DNA from 2 places in the Vibrio sp. R12-SG2-ISO1 genome. Region 1 is predicted to be linked to the other one. Evidence: predicted binding sites of a transcription regulator. Region 1 holds the regulator's gene; the other holds the start of a gene.
The links. The regulator PurR, encoded in region 1, represses purine synthesis genes. The targets are predictions, from matches to a motif close to TNANGNAAACGTTTNCNTNA.
Positions count from the first base shown of each region.

Region 2: the regulator PurR is predicted to act here: its motif matches at 4,832-4,851, upstream of glpX (class II fructose-bisphosphatase).

Region 1 covers NZ_JCBDGO010000001.1:387,861-395,444, reverse strand. The annotation lists gene glgA (glycogen synthase GlgA) at 1-983, shown strand, start outside; gene AC6R10_RS01735 (alpha/beta fold hydrolase) at 1,225-2,025, shown strand; gene AC6R10_RS01730 (putative signal transducing protein) at 2,048-2,359, opposite strand; gene AC6R10_RS01725 (TVP38/TMEM64 family protein) at 2,356-3,048, opposite strand; gene AC6R10_RS01720 (TfoX/Sxy family DNA transformation protein) at 3,254-3,847, opposite strand; cyclic di-GMP riboswitch class I at 4,052-4,160, opposite strand; gene purR (HTH-type transcriptional repressor PurR) at 4,336-5,340, opposite strand; gene torD (molecular chaperone TorD) at 5,579-6,286, opposite strand; gene torR (two-component system response regulator TorR) at 6,525-7,232, shown strand; gene elyC (envelope biogenesis factor ElyC) at 7,347-7,584, opposite strand, start outside.
Region 2 covers NZ_JCBDGO010000010.1:201,791-209,374, forward strand. The annotation lists gene AC6R10_RS10080 (O-succinylhomoserine (thiol)-lyase) at 1-757, shown strand, start outside; gene AC6R10_RS10085 (bifunctional aspartate kinase/homoserine dehydrogenase II) at 757-3,171, shown strand; gene metF (methylenetetrahydrofolate reductase) at 3,397-4,287, shown strand; gene zapB (cell division protein ZapB) at 4,354-4,596, opposite strand; gene glpX (class II fructose-bisphosphatase) at 4,913-5,920, shown strand; tRNA gene AC6R10_RS10105 (tRNA-Asp) at 6,070-6,146, opposite strand; rRNA gene rrf (5S ribosomal RNA) at 6,203-6,318, opposite strand; partial or broken rRNA gene AC6R10_RS10115 (23S ribosomal RNA) at 6,405-7,584, opposite strand, start outside.

The sequences.
Region 1 (7,584 bases):
TTGCTCATACCAAAAGCATTCTTTCCGTGCACAACGCGGTCTTCAAAGGTGTCTTTAGCTATGATGAGCTCGGCGATCTGCCTGAGTTCCAGACGCATTACGCGCCGGATGCCGCAGTGAGTGCAACGCACATCACCATGCTTCGCGCTGGGGTGAAAACCGCTGATAAGGTGAACGCGGTTAGCCCGACGTACGCGCAAGAGCTCAAGACGGAACTGGGCAGTCATGGTATGGCGCAAGATTTTCAAAGCCGAAGCCATGATCTGGTGGGGATTCTTAATGGTTGCGACTACAGTACATGGAACCCAGAAACAGACACCCACTTACCGTTAAATTACCGAGCGACGAAGCAGAGTATGGTACGCGGTAAGAAAGCGTGTAAGGCGGCGCTGCAAGCAAAAGCGAAACTGAGCGAAAAAAACGTCGCGATGTTTGGCATGGTTTGCCGTTTGACGCAGCAAAAAGGGTTACATTACCTGATCCCTATTCTGTCTGAGTTTCTCAAACACGATGTTCAGTTGGTGATTGTTGGGACCGGCGACCCGATGTTGGCAAGCCATCTTAAAGCGCTCTCAGCCACACACAGCGACAAATTTGCGTTTATCGAGGCTTACGATGAAGAGCTTGCTCACTTGGTGGAAGCGGGCAGTGATTTCTTCTTGATGCCGTCAGAGTTTGAGCCTTGTGGTCTCAATCAGATCTACAGTATGGCTTACGGTACGCTGCCAATCGTTCGTGGTGTGGGTGGACTGAAAGATACGGTTCACCATTACGACGATGATCCGTCAATCGCTACTGGGTTTGTGTTTGATGAGCCAACGCCGACTGCGTTGTTGTTGACTATGCTTCGTGCTTTGCTGCTCTACGCGCAAAATCTCAATGAGATAAAACGGGTTCAATTGCACGCGATGACAGAAAACTTCTGTTGGGAAAAAGCGGCGGGTGAGTACATCGAACTCTACCACAGTGCTTTAAGCGCCTAACACTAGGTCATTGAATTGCGGACGCTATTTTTTAGTCTGTTCGCGTAAAGACGACAATAGGTCCGCATAAAGAAAGCGCCTGAGGGGTTTTGTGCTTGCACAGTCTCACGGCGCTTTCATTTTTTCTAACATTTCCGATTGCACTAAAGTGGCGGTTTTCGTTTATGCTAAACAAAAACACGGGCGCTTTTGTGTTACCCTGCGCCCTGAATTGTGTGACGATAACGGTTATTTTTCGACTATGACTCAAAGCTTGCTATTCCATAAGACTTTTAAACACCCCACTAGCGATGAGTGGGTGGTCTTTGTGCATGGCGCAGGCGGCAGCTCATCGATTTGGTTTAAACAGATCAAAGCCTACAAGCAGCATTTTAATTTGCTGCTGATTGATTTGCGCGGCCATGGAAAATCGAACCAGCTGATTAAGGAGATCATTGCCAATCGCTACACCTTTAAAGAGGTCACATTAGACATCTTAAAAGTGCTCGATCACCTAAAGATTCAGTCGGCACATTTTGTCGGCATGTCGCTTGGAACCATCATCGTCCGTAACTTAGCGGAGCTAGCGACTGGGCGCGTAAAAACCATGGTGTTAGGTGGCGCCGTCACACGACTCAACACACGCTCTCAAGTACTGGTGAAGTTGGGCAATCTGTGTAAACACATTGTGCCCTACATGTGGCTCTATCGACTGTTTGCCTACATTGTGATGCCGCAGCGAGCACAAAAAGAGTCGCGACATATGTTTATCCGCGAAGCGAAGAAGTTGTGCCAAAAGGAGTTCAAGCGTTGGTTTATTTTGACCGCAGAGGTGAACCCTCTGATGCGCTACTTCAAAGACCGCGAGTTACCTATTCCTACGCTCTATCTGATGGGTGAAAAAGACTACATGTTCATCACCCCTGTGAAAGAGATGGTCTCAGCACATACGCTCAGTGAGCTGCATGAAATTCCTGACTGTGGCCATGTGTGTAATGTTGAGCGCCCAGATGAGTTTAACGATCACTCCATCGCCTTCATTCAGCAACACCTCACTGCTTAATCTCGGTTGACTCCAAGCACACTCAAGTTGGTTTGGTGTGCTCGCACTGCCAACATAACTGAAAATGGTCGTCATTTTCTTCTTGGCAAGTCGGGCAAACCCAAACCATGTTTTCGGGGGTGTCCTGTTGGAAATCATCAATCAGCGCGAGTGCCGCCTGCTTCTGTTCTGGGCGAGTTAACCAAACGTACGGGCTGGCCTCTTCGCCAAACGGAATCTCTCCTTGCAAGCCGAACAAACCTTCACCTCTCACCTCACAGGCTATTCCTTCGCTGCGCAGCATTTCACACACGATGTGTGCTTGTGGTGGTGTCGTGGCAATAAAAATTTTCAAGACGCTTGCCCATTGGATTGCGGTGTCGCTTTGAGCTTGGCCATTACCCATTTGGCAATGATTGGGAATACCCCGAGCAACGCAAAAGAGGCGAGTACTGTTGGGGAGACGATGCCTGACAAACTGTCGATTTGCGCTAGCTGAGTCCCGGCGTTGAGGTAGACGGCCGTGCCCGGCAACATACCCAGTTGACTAACCAGATAGAAGCGCGCGATGGTGATGGGCGTAAGACCCATCAAGAGGTTGATCAAAAAGAAAGGGAACACCGGTATAAGGCGCAGTGAGAAGAGATAAAACGCACCATCTTTTTCGACCCCTTGGTTAATTGTCGCGAGCTTATCGCCAAACTTGCTTTGTACCCACTCTTTGAGTAAAAAGCGGCTGCTTAAAAACGCCAAGGTGGCACCTATCGTACTGGCAAAAGAAACGAGCAATAAACTGGTCCAAAAGCCAAACAGCGCAGCGCCAAGCAAGGTGACGACGGCTGCTCCAGGGATCGAGAAGGCGGTGATAGCGACATAGGCGAAGAAGTAACTCAGCGCGGCTAGGGCAAAGTGGGTGTCAATGATTTCAGCCAGCGCTTGCTGCTGAGCTTTGGCGTTATCAAGTGTCAGGTATTGACCAAAGTTTGCGCCTAAAAACACAATCAGAGCGAGCAAACCAATACCTAAAAGCAGTTTCTTGTTCATATGGATCCCTTTGAAAACATCATCATTGATCATTGTTAGATATGAACCAAAAAGCCAGTAAAAAATTTCGCCCTAAGGGGAAAACACGTTGAATTCTATGACTAAGGAATGGAAACGCTGAAAAAGCATCGGCTAAAAACGTCTCAAGCCAGCGGTGTTCGGCTGGCTTGAGAAGGGTATTGGAATTAATGAGCGCTATCGCTGACTAGCTTTGCAGCTGATTCAGGAGCTCGTCGCGTCTTGCTTGAGGGACCACAGACCAGTGCGTGCCTTTAATTGCCCCCTCAAGTGCCCACAGCAGGTCGATGCTGACGTCGGCAGAGTGTGTGGAACGAATCGCTTTATACGCTTCCACTGCGCCCGTCTGCTCCAAACGGGAGACACTGTCGATACCCGCTTTCTTGAGCATTCGCTCGGTCGCTAGACGCAAGTTCGGCAGATCTTTCAGGCGCGTTGGTTTGGCGTTGGTTTGACGCTGCTTGTCTTTGTTGGCCGCCTCTAGTGCAGTGTTTGCCATCGCAATAGTCTGAGCGACATCCTGATCCCAGTCATGGCCAAGGGCGTAGTATTTGGTGACCACAGGGAAACCACGCTTTTTATACACGTATGGCTCGAGTCCCTGAGCATTAAACTGTTGGGCCAACGAGTCGTCGGCGCGTATGTGAAGTTTGTCATTTACCACGAGGGCAAACATGGTGTCATCAGCGAAGATTCCGAATCCACCAAACATTGAGCGAGACTTGATCTTGCCCAATGGTTCAAACAATCGCATTGAGTCTTTTAAAATTGGTTTATCCATGCTGTTATTCTCGGTGTATTACAATACGCCACCAAATTCAGGTCCGAGAGATTAGCAAAAATATGCAGGTTTTGTGTCAGTAGGGTGTCATTCTGGCTCATAAAAGAATAATCCTACTCACGGTGTGAGCGCATAATGCGCGCGCAACGTTTAACTCATTGTATTCTTTGCTTTTGATAAAGAATTACGAAGTGCACATTTGCCATCGGCAACCCCGCTACCAAGCAGTCATCAACGTTGAAATAGTTGAGTGGCTGCAACAGGCCGGAAGCTTTGCGTCCCATCCTTTCGAAATGGTTTGCCCTGTTCGTGGCATTCGTCGAACATAATAAGCATAAATAATTTATGGGCTAAACATCACGTTTTGATGGGTTAAATGTGATCTTAGTTCATAAAATAGAGGGGTGTTACCGAGAGAATAAAGCCCAGCGGATGAGAAGTATTCTCGCTGGGCTAGTCGATGTGATGTGCTGAACTTGTTCGTTGGTCTATTTCACCGTCGCCACGGTATCGCGCTCGACGATTTCTGGGTGCATTTCAAAAATACGTTTTTCATGCTCTTTGTCTTTAATACGTTCGAGCAAAATCTCAAATGCGTTTTTACCCACACGGCGCTTCGGCTGGTGAACCGTCGTTAGCGGTGGTGAAAAGTACTCGGCTAGCTCAATGTTGTCATAACCAATGACCGACATGTCTTCTGGAATACGAATGCCTTTTTGCTGTAAACGGCTCATCAAACCGAGCGCCATCGTATCGTTGAAACAGAATACTGCGGTTGGCTTTTCGTCCATGGCGACGATTTTGTCCGCGGCAAGCACGGCGGTATCGCACTCAAAGTTACCTTCTAAGATCCAATCTTCGTTGACGCTCAAACCCGACTCGTTCATTGCGCGCTTAAAGCCTTGGATGCGCTCTTGGCAGGCCGCTTTTTCAAAATGCCCACTCAAGCAAGCAATGCGCTTGTGGCCGTGATCAATCAGGTATTTTGTTGCGAGGTAGCCGCCTTCTTCCGAGTTGTCGATGATTTTATCGGCTTGTGAGCTTTCCGGGCCCCAATCCATCACCACCTTAGGGATGTCTTTATGACGGTCAAGCATTTCGCTCAACTCTTCGGTCAAATCTGAACACATCACTAAGATGCCATCGACGCGCTTTTCCGCCAGCATGCGAATGTAGTCACGTTGTTTCTCGTAGATGCCGCCAGTGTTACACAAGATCAAGGTGTAGCCTTGACGGTAGCAGTAGCTCTCAACCCCGTCGATCACTTCCGAGAAGAAAAGGTTGGTCGATTGAGTAACCAGCATGCCTATTGTGCGTGTCGAGTTACATTTCAGGCTGCGTGCAACGGCACTTGGGGCATAGTTCAACTCTTGAACCGCTTCCATCACTTTTTCTTGCGTGGCTTCAGCGACAAAGCGTGTTTTGTTGATCACATGGGATACAGTGGTGGTCGAGACACCCGCTAAGCGAGCGACGTCTTTAATCGTGGCCATATGGTTTTGTCCTGTCGATGACTGCCTACTATTCTATGAAAAGTTAAGTCTATAAAAGTAAAGTCTATACAAAGTTTAGAGTATGTAGACAGAAAGTATCAGAAACACAAAAACCGCCCTCAAAAAGCGGTTTGTATTTATTAGTTTTATCGTTTGCGAACCGGATTGTAGTCCGCAACGTCGATTTGGGCAAATAAAAAACCCGCCTTTGGGATCTCGCCACACCTTTTGTATGGGCTTAATCGCTATCGCCTTGCAGGTAGGCTTTATCCAATTGAATGAACGCGCACAATAGCGACGACAGCGCCGCATAGAAGCCGAATGTGTCGAGGCGCTGGCAGCGCTCGGCAAACCTCTCAATCCAAGGGAGTAGATGCTGCTCAATAAAATCGGCTTGCTCTTGGTAGGCGAGATGCGTGTCGCCTGCCGTCTGCTCTGCTGCATGAGCGCCGCGCACAATCAGGTTACCTAAAAAATCCAACTCTATCGCGAGATGATCAGAAGGTTCATTGAGCCCTGAATGCACGGCCACGCCATGTTGTTGGAGCAGAGTGTCCATCTGTTTGGCGGGCTCCCCATTGAGCAGTCCGGATTCATCTAAGTAGACAGAGGCGTAAGGCAACGCGCTGTCTCGGTCGGATTTTAAAAACAGGTCGCAATAGTCGGCTGATAGTTCCAACTGAGCATCTGGCCTGTCTTGCAATCGGTTCAATGTATCGATGAGCCTGTCTGCGGCTACGTTAAGCTCAGGGGTTTGTGCAAGTCCCGTCAGAAAGGTACGTGTGTCCACCGAATGATATTGGGCCAGCTCTTGCTCTGAGAGCTCTTTGGCAAACACGCTCGAAAACCACCAGTAGAGCTCGGCGCGTTGCTCATCAAAGGCGCGCTGCTCTTTTTCGGCGGGAGATAAAGGGTCGGAAATCTGGGCGTTAGGTGTCTCTGGCATGATGGGCTCTCAACTGAATCAGATGCCGTTAAGTCTAACGGATAAAAATGAACAGCGGTCAACCTGATTATGAGAAGAAATGGTCAAATATGGCAATTTGTGAACAGGGCAGCAAAGCTTGCTTTGCATCAATGAATCGCCAACTTTTCACCTCCCAAAGAGGACAAAGATGGAGTTGTGACTAATTATGAATAGAATAAAGCCATTGAATCAGTGTGTGAATAAGTGAGTAGAGCCGATGAGCTACCACATTTTGGTTGTTGAAGATGATGAAGTGACTCGCCGTAAATTGGCGGGCTACTTTCAAACCGAAGGGTATCAGGTGAGCCAAGCTGAGAATGGCGCGCAGATGCGCGACGTACTCAGTAGCAGTCGGGTCGATTTGGTGATGCTGGATATCAATCTGCCCAGCGAAGATGGCTTGATGCTGACGCGTGAACTACGCAGTCAATCGGACATCGGTATTATCTTGGTGACCGGGCGTACCGACAGCATTGATAAGATTGTTGGTTTAGAAATGGGCGCGGACGATTATGTCACCAAGCCATTTGAGCTTAGGGAACTGCTCGTCAGAGTCAAGAACCTCTTGTGGCGCATCGCACTGGCTGCGGGAGCGCAAAACGCGGGCAGCGATCAGCAAGACGGCGTGGTCCGCTTTGCTGAATGGACGTTCGATATTCAGCGCCGCGCTTTGAGCCGAGGGGATGAACCGGTCAAACTGACTAAAGCAGAGTATGAGCTTTTGGTGGCGCTCTCCTCTCACCCTAACCAAGTGCTCAGTCGGGAACGCATTCTTAATATGATCAGTCATCGTGTGGACGCACCCAATGATCGCACTATCGATGTCCTGATTCGACGCATGAGAGCGAAGATGGAGGTGGATCCAAAAAATCCGCAGATATTCGTCACCGTGCATGGCGAAGGCTACATGTTCGCCGGAGATTAACGTAGTTCGGCAATTAACGAGCGAAAATTGACGCAAAAGAAACGAAAAATCCAGGCATGCAGCCTGGATTTTTGTTTTAGGTCGAAGACGTTATCCGTCTACGCTGGCGGCCGGTTAAACGTCGCTCTGCGCAGCCTCCACCTCTAAGGCTTGCTCTTCATAATCGGACGCCCAGTCGCGGAGGTGTTGCCAAATGGTGCCCAGCGTTTCATGCCAGTAGCGCTCAGTTTGTTCGAGATATTTGCCCTTCGGCGCGTACTTCTCCCACGCTTGATCGATGTTTCTCTGCGCTAGGTAGTTGGTCGGCGCGGCGTAAGGTTTCAATCCTGCGGAGTGGAATTCATTCAGGGCA
Region 2 (7,584 bases), on a different contig from region 1:
GAAACCCAAGCTTATCCTGTTGGAAACGCCATCAAATCCTTTGGTACGTGTGGTGGATATCGAGAAAGTCTGCCAGCAAGCGAAACAAGTTGGCGCGCTGGTCGCGGTTGACAATACCTTCTTAACCCCGATTTTCCAGAAGCCACTCGAACTGGGTGCCGATTTCGTTATTCACTCAACCACCAAATACATCAACGGTCACTCCGATGTGATTGGCGGCGTGGTGATCACCAAAACCAAAGCGCACGCTGAAGAACTGGCTTGGTGGGGCAACTGCATTGGGGCCACCGGCACGCCGTTTGATAGCTACATGACGCTGCGTGGCATCCGCACGTTGGGCGCACGAATGAAGGTGCACGAACAAAGCTCGGCAAACATTCTCGACTTTCTGAAAACAGAGTCACTGGTCGGCCGCATCTATCACCCAAGCTTGCCGGATCACCCTGGCCATGACATCGCCAAGAAACAACAATCCGGCTTTGGTTCTATGCTCAGCTTCGAGTTCGCTGGCAGCTTTGAAGAACTGAAACAGTTTGTCGGTGAGTTGAAACTCTTCTCGCTTGCAGAATCGCTAGGCGGCGTAGAAAGCCTCATTTGTCACCCAGCGTCAATGACCCACCGTGCGATGGGTGAAGCGGCGCTGGCCGAGGCGGGTGTCTCTCAGCAACTGCTGCGTCTGTCTGTCGGTCTTGAAGATGCCGATGACCTGATTGACGATCTCAAACAAGCCTTTAACTGTGTGAAGGAGTCCGCGTAATGACGACATCGCGTCAACTGCATAAATTTGGTGGTAGCAGCTTAGCGGATCCGGAGTGCTACCGCCGGGTAGTCACCATACTCAAAGAATACTCAGGCAGCGATGATCTGATCGTTGTCTCAGCGGCCGGTAAAACCACCAATCATTTGATTGAATTTACCGAAGCGCTCTATAAAGATGGCCGTCTTGCCCATGAAGCGTTGCAGTCGGTACGACAATTCCAAACAGGGCTTATCGAAGCCTTGATTGACAGTGACGACGAACAAGCGCACATGCTGGCGACGCTCAAAGACGAGTTCACCACCCTCGGTGAATTAAGCGCCCCGTTAAGCGAGGTGGAGCGAGCTGCGGTACTTGGCCACGGTGAAATGTGGTCCTCAAGACTGCTCGCCGCGCTATTGAATCAAGCGAGTTTACCAGCCATCGCGCAAGACTCTCGCACTTTCTTACGGGCAGAAACCGGCACGCAACCTGAAGTGGATCGTGGTCAGTCCTACCCACTACTGAAGGAAATTTTGGCGCAACACTCACAGCGTCGTCTGGTGTTTACCGGCTTTATGGCGCAAAACCAAGCAGGCCAAACCGTGCTGCTTGGCCGAAACGGATCCGATTACTCTGCCACCGTGATTGGCGCGCTCGCAGAGGTCAGTCGCGTCACGATTTGGAGTGACGTTGCTGGCGTATACAGCGCAGACCCTCGCCTTGTCAGTGATGCTTGTCTTCTGCCCCTATTGCGACTGGATGAAGCAAGTGAACTGGCACGCCTTGCCGCCCCCGTGCTGCATAGCCGTACCTTGCAGCCTGTCGCTCAAAGTACGATGGACTTACACTTGCGCTGCAGTTACGACCCTGAATCTGGCTCTAGCCGCATTGAGCGCGTCCTCGCCTCTGGGCGTGGTGCCAAGATCATCTCCTCACTCAATGACGTGTTGTTGATTCAGTTAAACTTCGCCTCTGGCCATGATTTCAATCGCATGGAAAAAGAAGTGCTGAGCAGTTTGAAACGCGCCCAACTTGAACCTTTAACTTATGAAGTCCAAGCGGATAAGCACTCATTACGCCTTGCTTATACCTCGGAAATTGCAGGGGGCGCTTTAGGCTTCTTACAAGATTCCGCCATCGCAGCAGAAATTAAACTCAAAGAGGGCTACGCCCTTGTTGCTGCGGTGGGCGCTGGTGTCACCAACAACGCCAACCACTGTTACGGCTTTTACCAGAAGCTCAAGTCATCGCCTGTCGAGTTCATCTCTGAGTCTCGTTCCGGTCTCAGTTTGGTGGCTGTCTTACGCCGCACCGAAACCGAACCACTCGTTAAGGCGATTCACAACCAACTTTTCCAAGCACAAAAACGAGTCGGCATCGCCCTATGCGGCAAAGGCAACATTGGCTCCAGTTGGTTAACCCTGTTTGCAGAACAAAAAGCAGAGCTAGAAAAGCGTCGTGGAATGAGTTTTGAGCTCGTGGCGGTGATCGACAGCCAAACCTATTGGTTTAATGACCAAGGCATCGATCCTAGCGCGGTCAGTGAGCATTTCGATGAAGAGTCTATCCCTTATCAGCAAGGCGAGTGGATCCAGCGCCTCGGTGCGATTCAGGGCTATGACGATGTGGTCGTACTCGACGTGACGGCGAGTAAAGAGTTAGCTGAGCGTTACCTCGATATAGCCGAGCAAGGCATGCATCTTATCTCTGCCAATAAGGTTGCCGGCTCTGCCTCAAGTGCTTACTACCACCAAGTCCAAGATGCGTTTGCCAAAATAAACCGCCATTGGCTCTACAATGCCACCGTTGGAGCAGGCTTGCCGATCAACCACACTGTGCGCGATTTGCGTGAAAGTGGCGATGTCATCTATGCGGTCTCAGGGATTTTCTCTGGCACCCTCTCTTGGTTGTTCCAACAATATGATGGCAGCGTACCGTTTGCCGAGTTAGTCGATTTAGCGTGGCAGCAAGGCTTAACCGAGCCAGACCCTAGGCAGGATCTCGATGGCTCTGACGTAATGCGCAAGCTGGTCATCTTAGCCAGAGAAGCCGGTCTCGAGATTGAACCTGAATCGGTCAAAGTCGAGAGCTTAGTGCCCGATGAACTGGCCGATCTCTCACTGGATGACTTTCTCGATAACAGCCAACAGCTCAGCGAACAGCTAGCAGAAAGGCTCGAGAAAGCGCAACGTGAAGACAAAGTGCTGCGCTACGTCGCCAGACTGGAAAAGAACGGTAAAGCTCGAGTAGGTGTCGAAGCACTCAGCAAAGAGCACGCCTTGGCCAACCTGTTACCATGCGACAACATCTTTGCGATTGAGAGCAAATGGTATAAGGACAACCCACTGGTCATTCGCGGACCGGGGGCGGGTCGGGAAGTGACCTCAGGCGCGATTCAATCAGACCTTAACTTGTTGTCCAGTTTTCTCTAGTTTCACAGGTTGCTTCGGCAACCTGTTTTCTTATTCGGGCGTCGTTCTGCGCGCACTTCAAATTCTCTCATTATGAACTTGAAAAAAATTCATGGTGGGAGTGTTGACATTAAAACGTATTCAATACATTCTGTGGACATATAGACGTCTAAACGTCGATTTAATCAAATTGAATGTTGGGGCTACAGTTACCTACGGATAGGGTCGCCACACGGAGAGAGTAAGATGGGATACACACACGCGAGTCATATTGACGCTTTAAACCAAAATATTGCCGAGCTATCGAACAACATCAATGTGTCATTCGAGTTCTTTCCTCCGAGCAGCGAAAAAATGGAAGAGACGCTGTGGAACTCGGTTCATCGTCTCAAAACCCTTAAGCCTAAGTTTGTCTCTGTTACCTACGGCGCCAACTCCGGCGAGCGCGATCGCACTCACTCCATCATTAAAGAGATCAAAGCCGAGACCGGCCTAATTGCGGCACCTCATCTCACTTGTATCGATGCCAGCCGTGACGAGCTCATTCAGATTGCTGACGATTACTGGAACAATGGTATTGAAAGCATCGTCGCACTGCGCGGTGATATTCCTCCTGGTGGTGGCAAACCGGATATGTACGCCTCCGATCTCGTGGAACTGCTTAAATCACGTCACGACTTTGATATCTCTGTTGCAGCCTTTCCCGAGGTACACCCTGAAGCAAAAAGTGCGCAGTCGGATCTGCTGAACCTCAAGCGTAAAGTCGATGCAGGCGCAAACCGCGCCATTACTCAGTTCTTTTTTGATGTAGAGAGCTACCTACGCTTTCGTGATCGCAGTGTTGCGGCTGGCATTGATGTCGAAATTGTTCCGGGCATCCTTCCTGTTTCCAACTTTAAACAAGCTTCACGTTTTGCCGCGCAGAATAACGTCAAAGTCCCTGGCTGGATGGCGAAACAATTTGAAGGGCTGGATGACGACCCAACCACTCGCCAACTGGTAGGTGCGAGTCAAGCCATCGACATGGTGCGTATCCTAAGTCGTGAAGGCGTGAAAGATTTCCACTTCTACACTCTTAACCGCGCCGAAATGACCTACGCACTTTGCCACACTTTGGGCGTGCGCCCTCAGGTCTAATCTGACAGACATCAAAGCAAAAGGGTTGGCGTAGTGCCAACCCTTTTTAGTCTACAGAAACGGTGATTACTCAACGTCTTCCATCTTACCTAGCAAGCTGCGGATGCGCTCTTGCCATGCTGTGTGTTCTTGTTGCATCTGCTGATTTTGCGCGACCAACTCTTCACGGCTTGTACGCAGTTCGTTCGCTTCGTTTGCTAGCTTCTGCTTTTCTTCTTTAAGCTCTTCCACTTCCATTTGAAGCAGAGTGATAGTATCAACCGCGGTTTGGATTTTTGCTTCTAGTTTTTCTAGTACTTCAAAAGACATCGTTGCCTACCTTTTTAATCATTCTCTGGATGGTTGGGTCATACGACATGACAAACCCATTTACCTTCCATTCTACTCAGCCACGCCGCTTTAAACACGCCCTATATTTGCAAATCTGCGTCATTCGATTAAAAAAACAACGCAATTTGACTCAGAGTTTACAAGACCAGACGAATGAATAGTTCCGTCCGTTTTCCTGCCCCTGGTTTGATCCAGTTCAAGCCAGTTGAACCAAAAAGGCAAACGTTTCCCTAGTGATGTGCTAAAATCGCGGCGATTTAATTTTGTTCAGTTTTTCCTACCAGTTGGAGTCATCATGAAACGCGATTTAGCAATGGCATTCTCAAGAGTTACCGAAGGCGCAGCCCTAGCGGGTTATAAATGGCTTGGCCGTGGCGATAAGAACGCCGCCGACGGTGCCGCTGTCGAAGTGATGCGTACCCTGCTTAATAAGACAGAAATCGAAGGTGAGATTGTCATTGGTGAAGGCGAGATCGATGATGCGCCTATGCTGTATATCGGTGAAAAAGTAGGGACAGGTGGTGATTGTGTCGATATCGCGGTTGACCCAATTGAAGGGACCCGCATGACAGCCATGGGCCAGTCCAATGCACTGGCTGTTCTGGCCGCGGGTGAAAAAGGCAGCTTCTTAAAAGCCCCAGATATGTACATGGAAAAACTGGTTGTGGGGCCAGGTGCAAAAGGCTGTATTGACCTCAATAAACCACTCAAAGAAAACCTTATTAACGTCGCTGAAGCGCTCAACAAGCCGCTCGATCGACTTGTGGTGATCACCTTAGCAAAACCGCGTCACGATAAGGTGATTGCTGAGATGCAAGCAATGGGGGTACGCGTTTTTGCCGTGCCTGATGGTGACGTGGCCGCCTCCATTCTTACCTGCCTGCCTGACAGTGAAGTCGACATGATGTACTGCATTGGCGGCGCACCAGAAGGTGTAGTGTCTGCCGCTGTGATCCGTGCACTCGATGGTGATATGCATGGCCGTTTGCTACCAAGGCATGAAGTTAAAGGTGATAGCGAAGAAAACCGCATCTATGGCGCTGCTGAGCTAAAACGTTGCGAAGAAATGGGCGTGACAGCCAATGTTGTGCTGACTATGGAAGAGATGGCTCGCAGCGATAACGTTGTCTTTTCTGCCACTGGCATCACCAAAGGTGACCTGCTTGAGGGCATTACGCGCCAAGGTAACATCGCCACCACAGAAACCTTACTGATCCGTGGACGCTGCCGCACCATTCGTCGCATTAAATCGACACACTACCTAGAACGCAAAGATCCTGAAGTACGAGACATTATTCTTTAATCTCGCCAGCCCTCTCTTCGAACTCTTCGAAGCCAGCCAACGTGCTGGCTTTTTCTTGTCTGTATAAAACCGTCGAGCAGACGAACCCAGCACTTTCAGGAGCGTTAAACGTAAAAAAGCCCAGTCTTTCGACTGGGCTTTCTAATAAGTGGCGGAGTGGACGGGACTCGAACCCGCGACCCCCGGCGTGACAGGCCGGTATTCTAACCAACTGAACTACCACTCCGCAGTGGTCTATTTAAAGTCTTATCTCAATCGTGCTTTAAACAGATAATGTTCAAAGCCTGGCGATGTCCTACTCTCACATGGGGAAGCCCCACACTACCATCGGCGCTAATTCGTTTCACTTCTGAGTTCGGCATGGAATCAGGTGGGTCCAAATCGCTATGGTCGCCAAGCAAATTCTTTAATTCGGAAAGCTGTTTTCAGTTCTTACACATTCAATGTTCTTTCATTGAGTCCATCAAAACCCTTTGGGTGTTGTATGGTTAAGCCTCACGGGCAATTAGTACAGGTTAGCTCAACGCCTCACAGCGCTTACACACCCTGCCTATCAACGTTCTAGTCTCGAACAACCCTTAAGGATACTTAAAGTATCAGGGAAGACTCATCTCAGGGCTCGCTTCCCGCTTAGATGCTTTCAGCGGTTATCGATTCCGAACTTAGCTACCGGGCAATGCGATTGGCATCACAACCCGAACACCAGAGGTTCGTCCACTCCGGTCCTCTCGTACTAGGAGCAGCCCCCTTCAATCTTCCAACGCCCACGGCAGATAGGGACCGAACTGTCTCACGACGTTCTAAACCCAGCTCGCGTACCACTTTAAATGGCGAACAGCCATACCCTTGGGACCGACTTCAGCCCCAGGATGTGATGAGCCGACATCGAGGTGCCAAACACCGCCGTCGATATGAACTCTTGGGCGGTATCAGCCTGTTATCCCCGGAGTACCTTTTATCCGTTGAGCGATGGCCCTTCCATTCAGAACCACCGGATCACTATGACCTGCTTTCGCACCTGCTCGAATTGTCATTCTCGCAGTCAAGCGGGCTTATGCCATTGCACTAACCTCACGATGTCCAACCGTGATTAGCCCACCTTCGTGCTCCTCCGTTACTCTTTGGGAGGAGACCGCCCCAGTCAAACTACCCACCAGGCACTGTCCTCACCCCGGATAACGGGGCTAAGTTAGAACATCAAACATACAAGGGTGGTATTTCAAGGTCGGCTCCACAGATACTGGCGTACCTGCTTCAAAGCCTCCCACCTATCCTACACATGTAGGCTCAATGTTCAGTGCCAAGCTGTAGTAAAGGTTCACGGGGTCTTTCCGTCTAGCCGCGGGTACACTGCATCTTCACAGCGATTTCAATTTCACTGAGTCTCGGGTGGAGACAGCGTGGCCATCATTACGCCATTCGTGCAGGTCGGAACTTACCCGACAAGGAATTTCGCTACCTTAGGACCGTTATAGTTACGGCCGCCGTTTACCGGGGCTTCGATCAAGAGCTTCGACCGAAGTCTAACCCCATCAATTAACCTTCCGGCACCGGGCAGGCGTCACACCGTATACGTCATCTTACGATTTTGCACAGTGCTGTGTTTTTAATAAACAGTTGCAGCCACCTGGTATCTGCGACTCTCAATAGCTCCATCCGCGAGG